2 regions of the Flavobacterium glycogeni genome follow, and region 1 is predicted to be linked to the other one. Evidence: riboswitches for the same ligand, from Rfam matches in the RefSeq annotation. Region 1 holds a riboswitch; the other holds the start of a gene.
What was found. A riboswitch is a leader RNA that binds a small molecule or an ion and turns the genes downstream of it on or off. The one in region 1 is predicted to bind cobalamin.
Positions count from the first base shown of each region.

Region 1 (3,429 bases):
AGTCTTATATTTTGACGTATCGATACTGTCTTTTACCAGTTTTATTAAATATTCCAAGGCGAAATCTTCGGACACTAAACCAAGATTTATTCCGTCTTCAAAATCAATAATGGTATAACAAATATCATCTGCCGCTTCGACTAAATACGCCAAAGGATGTCTTTCGAAACCTATATTATCTCCTGATTTATTTGGAATCAAACCCATATCAGAAGCCACATCTTGAAAAAAGGCTTTATCGGTTTGAAAGAAGCCGTATTTTTTATCGGCAATGTCTTTGGTTGGTTTTTTAGGCAAGCTTTCTTTTGGGTATTTCATAAAAGCACCAAGAGTCGCATACGAAATTCGAAGTCCGCCTTCAATTCCGGGACGACTTGCTGTTAACACTGAAAAACCATTGGCATTTCCTTCAAAATCAATTAAATCCTGCCATTCTTTTGCAGTAAGCTGGTCTTTATATTGCTGTCCTTTCCCAATCGAAAAATACTCTCCAATCGCTTTCTCGCCGGAATGTCCAAAAGGTGGATTCCCAATATCATGCGCCAAAGATGCCGCGGCAACAATAGCCCCAAAATCATTCATATGATACCCATGAACTTCTTTCAGATGCGGATATTTTTCGATAATTTTCTTACCAACCAATCGTCCTAAAGAACGTCCCACAACTGAAACTTCTAAACTGTGTGTCAATCTGGTGTGCACAAAATCAGTTTTCGACAATGGAATCACTTGTGTTTTATCCTGCAAACTTCTGAAAGCGGCCGAGAAGATAATACGGTCGTAATCAACTTCAAAACCCAAACGGGTATCGTCTTGTTCTACACGCAATCTTTTGCCTTTGTCGCCTTGTCGTCTTAGTGATAAAAGTTGTTCCCAGTTCATGATTTCTTTTTAAAATTTCTTTCCAAAGATAGCAGAAATAGACACATTATCAAGTGAAACAAAGTCAGGTATGACTTAATTTATATGAAAAACCTAAAGTATCGGCTCCTATTAATACAATATCCTAAAAATAACAAATTTATAAACCTATCGAAAAAAACTTTAAATGATTAGTGCTACTTTTGTACCGAATTTAAGTTCTTAATTTATTTCTTCATCAACCGATAAGGGTTTTACTTAACTGTAGATTAATAGGGAATCGTGTGTAAATCACGAACTGTCGCGCAACTGTAAGTAACACAAAAAGTTTTTATCTGAAATAAGATCCACTGTTAGTCTATGACGAATGGGAAGGATGATAAAAATGTTACAAGTCAGGAGACCTGCCTTTTATCGAATTGACAATGCTTTCGCGATTTGAAGCAATAGTCAGGTATGGTGCGTTCTGAACACAATAAGCGTAACTATTTATGCCTTGTTGTGCGGTTCTCTTTGGTAACGCATTTCCCCTTTCTACTATTTATTTCTAACGAGCATTTGAAATGCATCAAGAGCTTTTAACTGATTTATTCATCATTTAAAAAGCAAAAAAATGCTAACAAACAATCTTGGCTACCCGCGAATTGGTAGCAACAGAGAATTAAAAAAAGCCTGCGAATCGTACTGGGCAGGAAAAATTTCCGCAGACGAACTTTTGGCTACAGGCGCAACTATCCGCAAGCAAAACTGGCAGTTACAAGCCGAAACCGGAATCGATTTAATCCCTTCAAACGATTTTTCGTTTTACGATCAAGTACTGGATTTATCACTTACATTAGGAGTTATCCCAAAACGTTATCAAGAATTAGCCAAAACAAACTCCACTATCGATTTGTATTTTGCCATGGCTAGAGGTTCACAAAAAGAAGGACAAGATGTAGTTGCGATGGAAATGACAAAATGGTTTGACACCAATTACCATTACATCGTACCGGAATTTACCAAAGACCAAGAATTCAAATTATTCTCCGAAAAAATAATCGACGAATTCAAAGAAGCCAATGCTTTAGGAATCGTTACAAAGCCTGTACTTATAGGGCCTGTAACGTATTTACTTCTTGGAAAAGAAAAGGAAGAAGGTTTCCATAGAATTGATCTTATCGATAAGTTACTTCCGGTATATTTTGAAATACTTCAAAAACTGGAAAATGAAAATGTAGAATGGATTCAATTTGACGAACCATTTCTGGCTTTGAATCTAACGGATAAAGAAAGAAGTGCCATCACTTATACATATAACGAAATCAACAAACGTTTCCCTAAAATCAAATTAATTCTTGCTAATTATTTTGATTGTTTTGGAGAAAATCTTGACACCGTTCTTGCCTTACCCGTTCATACGTTGCATCTGGATTTGGTTCGTTGTCATTCGCAATTGGATGATATTTTGGAATCAGGACAATTATCAAGCAATGTGAGTCTTTCGCTAGGTGTTGTTGATGGAAGGAATATTTGGAAAAATGATTTCAAAAATTCATTGGCTATTATTATGAAAGCGACAGATGCACTCGGTGAAAACAGAATATTAATTGCGCCATCGTGTTCGCTGATTCACTCGCCATGTGATTTGGAATTAGAAACGAATAATGCAACGCTAACTCCAGAAATCAAACAATGGCTGGCTTTCGCCAAACAAAAAACAGAAGAAATAGTGCTGCTTAAGTATTTTGCTTCGAATGAAATAGATGTCAGTAATTCTATTCGTTTTCAAGAAAATACTGTTGCCAATGAAAACAGAAAAACATCAACTTTAATACATAATGATGCGGTAAAAAATCGTGTCGCCAGTATTACAACTGGTGATGACCAAAGAGAAAGTCCATTTTCAATTCGTAGAAAAAAGCAAATAGACGTATTAAATCTTCCATTATTCCCGACTACAACTATTGGTTCTTTCCCGCAAACAACGGAAGTACGAAGCTGGAGAGCCAAGTTCAAAAAAGGAGAATTAAGCCAACAACAATACGATGATTTACTTCAAAAGGAAACCGAAGAAACCATCCGCTTTCAAGAAGAAACCGGCATTGACGTTTTGGTTCACGGAGAATTTGAACGCAACGATATGGTGGAATACTTTGGCGAACAATTGGACGGATTTACGTTTACCAAAAATGGTTGGGTGCAAAGTTATGGCAGCCGTTGTGTGAAACCTCCCGTTATTTATGGCGACGTTTCCCGCCCAAATCCTATGACGGTAAAATGGTCAGCTTTTGCACAATCCCTTACTCCAAAATGGGTAAAAGGAATGTTAACCGGTCCCGTGACTATTTTGCAATGGTCGTTCGTGCGTAACGATCAACCGCGCTCAGAAACCTGCACTCAAATTGCATTAGCGATTAGAGATGAAGTAGTCGATTTAGAAAATGCAGGAATTAAGATTATTCAAATTGATGAACCAGCTATTCGAGAAGGATTGCCTTTGCGAAAAGAAGAATGGGCAACCTATTTGGATTGGGCGGTAAAAGCCTTTAGAATTTCGGCAAGTGGCGTAAAAGATGACACCCAGAT
Region 1 covers NZ_JBLVPV010000003.1:168,654-172,082, forward strand. Annotated here, with positions in the region: gene ACNQGX_RS03675 (deoxyguanosinetriphosphate triphosphohydrolase) at 1-882, opposite strand, end outside; cobalamin riboswitch at 1,094-1,287, shown strand; gene metE (5-methyltetrahydropteroyltriglutamate--homocysteine S-methyltransferase) at 1,475-3,429, shown strand, end outside.

Region 2 (3,429 bases), on a different contig from region 1:
ATAGTGCTGTTGTTTTTACTTAAATTTCAAGGCTTGACTCAATTAATTAATGGCTCAGATAATCCTAAATTTATAATTTATAATTCACAATTTATAATTCTAATGTTGCTTGTTTCAGCGCATTCCATCAGTCGATTAGCTGCTGTTTCTGTTGTTTTTACACATCAATATTCGCGGGAAGATGCTTCTAGCAAAAGCAAACCTATCGCACAAAGTTATTCATGGAGAGAAGTGGTTGGCGCCTTTTTTTTCGGATTGGTACCACTTGTCGTGTTGTCCTATTTTCAATGGCAAATGCTGTTGGTTTTAATCCCTGTTTTTCTGACTCGATTTTTTTTAGCGCGTTATTTTCAGAAATGGATTGATGGGTATACCGGGGATTGTTTGGGTGCGACCCAGCAGGTTTGCGAGGTAGTATTTTATATATCAGTTATTGCATTATGGAAGTTTATTTAGTACGCCACACAGAAACGGTTTGTGAAAAAGGAATTTGTTATGGACAATCGGATGTAGGTTTGTTGGAGTCTTATGATGCTGTTTTTCAGTCTATTCTGAGTCAATTACCTCAAGATGCAATGTTGTATTCCAGTCCTTTGGAACGCTGTGTGCTTTTGGCAAATTATATAAAAGACAATTCAGAAATCGTGGCCGTAAATCAAGATTTCCGTTTAATGGAAATGAATTTTGGCGATTGGGAAATGAAAAATTGGGATGTAATCCCACCGGATGATTTTACACCTTGGATGACTGATTTTGTAAATGTTCGCGTACCCAATGGAGAATCATTTACGGATTTACATGATCGAGTAATTGATTTTATGAATAGTGAACTTCAGGCAACCAGTTCAAAACCAGTAATCATTGTTGCGCATGCAGGAGTGATACGAAGTTTTTTATGTAAAATTTCGGATTTACCGCTTAAAGAAGCTTTTCAGAATAAAGTCGATTTTGGTTCGGTTATCCAAGTTTCAATTTAAAATTAACTAATTTAAAATATTGCAAATTAGCTGATTGCATTTTTTGTAAATTACAAAATTGCCTCATTTTTTTAAAAATTTGCAAAAATCATATTTTATAGATTACTTTTGCAACCGTATTGAGGTTGTGCATTTGCTTTTTGCAAAACACATTAAAAGGGAATTAGGTTCAAAACCTAAGCTGTTCCCGCAACTGTAAGCGTTTATCCCGATAGCTATCGGGACTTGTTGTTATCTACAAACCACTGTTCTAAAATTAGAATGGGAAGGTAAACAACAAGACGCAAGCCAGGAGACCTGCCTTTTACTTAATAAATATCAAACTTTCGGGAAAAAAAGTTTAGAAATTATGACTGTAAAAAAGCTAATTGTTTTCTGTTTTGTTTTAGTGTGCCAATTTATTTCGGCGCAAAACGATTCTATTACTAACTTGAAAGAAGTTATAGTTTCAGATGCTAATTTGTTGAAAAATAACAAATCACAGTCTATTTTGGTGCTTAATGATTCTGTCATTAATAAAAACCAATCTTCCCTTACCAATTTACTAAATTACAACAGCGTTATTTATTTTAAAGAATATGGTCGTGGCATGTTATCTACGGTTTCTTTTAGAGGAACAACAGCATCGCAAACAGCCGTTATTTGGAATGGAATCAATATCAATTCCCAACTCAATGGCAGCACCGATTTTAATACTATCAGTGCCGGAAATTTTAATTCCATCAGTGTGAAAGCAGGGGGAGGAAGCGTGAGTTATGGCAGTGGCGCTATAGGTGGAACAGTGCATTTAAACAATGATCTGGTTTTTAAGAATCAGTTTACTAATGACTTGCGAGTTGATTATGGTAGTTTTAATACTTTTGGAGCCAATTATAAAATAGCAGTCTCAAATGCAAAATGGAGTACCCAAATTGGATTTTTCCAAAATAGTTCAGATAATGATTATCTCTATTTAGACCAATACACATGGAAAGGAGAGCAGCGGAAAAACTTAAATGGAGAATATTCTGGAATGAATTTGTTTGCTAATCTTGGGTATAAAATTAATGCAAATAATATCCTTAAGTTTTATAGCCAAACTTCGAATACAGACAGGCATCTTTCATTGGTTTCCGAATCCGACTCAAAGACAAAATACATCAATAGTTTTAGTAGAAATCTATTAGAATATTCTGGTACGCATAAACAATGGGACACCAATTTTAAAACCGCTTATGTTTTTGAAAATTACCAGTATTTTGATAATATAGAAAAAAATAATTTCAGTTACGGGAGATCAGAATCTTTGATTACAAAATTAGATTTGGGGTATCAATTAATAAAGTCAATTAAGATTAATGGAATTGTAGATTACAACCAGACTAAAGGATATGGTACTAGTTTTGGCAGTAATGTGAGACAAATTGGTTCGGTTGCTTTGCAGGCAAGACAGCAGTTTAATGAGAAATGGCAAAACGAATTGGGTATTCGCAAAGAAATCAGTACGGATTATAAGAGTCCATTTTTATTTTCATTGGGTTCTTCTTATATCTTCAGCAAATTTTATAATCTAAAAATAAACCTTTCCAGAAATTTCCGAATTCCAACTTTTAATGATTTGTATTGGGAATCAGGAGGAAACCCAGATTTAAAACCCGAAAGTTCGTATCAAGCTGAGGTAGGAAATGTTTTTTCTTATAAAAAAATCTCTTTGACCCAAACTTTGTATTTTAATAAAATAAACGACTTGATTCGCTGGGTACCTGGTACGGGCAATGATTGGACCCCTCAAAATACTGACAGAGTTAATACTTACGGGACAGAAACTTTATTAGGATGGACAAATAATTTTGGAAAACATTATTGGAATGTAAATGGTACTTACGCCTATACGATTTCAAAAAATGTAGATACAGACAAACAGCTTTTTTTTGTGCCGTATCATAAATTAACAGGTTCGGTTGCTTATTCTTATCGAAAACTTTCGGCAAATTATCAATTTTTATACAATGGGTTTGTTTATACCAGATCCGATAATGATCCCAAAGAAACAATAGAAGCGTATCAGGTCTCTAATATTGGGATCGATTATGATTTTTCTCTTTTAAATTCCTCTAAACTGGGCTTCCAAGTTTTGAATTTATGGAATGAAAAATACCAAAGTCTAGAAGATAGACCCATGCCAGGCAGAAATTTTAATATATATATAATCCTTAAATTTTAATAGTTATGAAGTTCAATAAGTTATTTTTTGTTGCTCTAGTGAGCGTTTCGGTATTCGTTTCATGTACTAATGATAACGATGAAGTGATAGATTTGGGAGAGTACAACCAAGGAGTTTTGGTCTTGAATGAAGGTGGTTCCGGTCAAGGTTCTGTATCATATATCAGCAATGATTTATCAATTTTTACGCAAGATGTTTATGGAACTGTAAACGGTAGCGACTTGTTTGGAAAATTTACACAGTCTATCT
Region 2 covers NZ_JBLVPV010000024.1:37,011-40,439, forward strand. Annotated here, with positions in the region: gene ACNQGX_RS15480 (adenosylcobinamide-GDP ribazoletransferase) at 1-456, shown strand, start outside; gene cobC (alpha-ribazole phosphatase) at 441-977, shown strand; cobalamin riboswitch at 1,083-1,296, shown strand; gene ACNQGX_RS15490 (TonB-dependent receptor plug domain-containing protein) at 1,327-3,180, shown strand; gene ACNQGX_RS15495 (YncE family protein) at 3,186-3,429, shown strand, end outside.
Region 2: linked by a shared signal. The riboswitch ahead of ACNQGX_RS15490 (TonB-dependent receptor plug domain-containing protein) and the one ahead of metE (5-methyltetrahydropteroyltriglutamate--homocysteine S-methyltransferase) in region 1 are both predicted to bind cobalamin.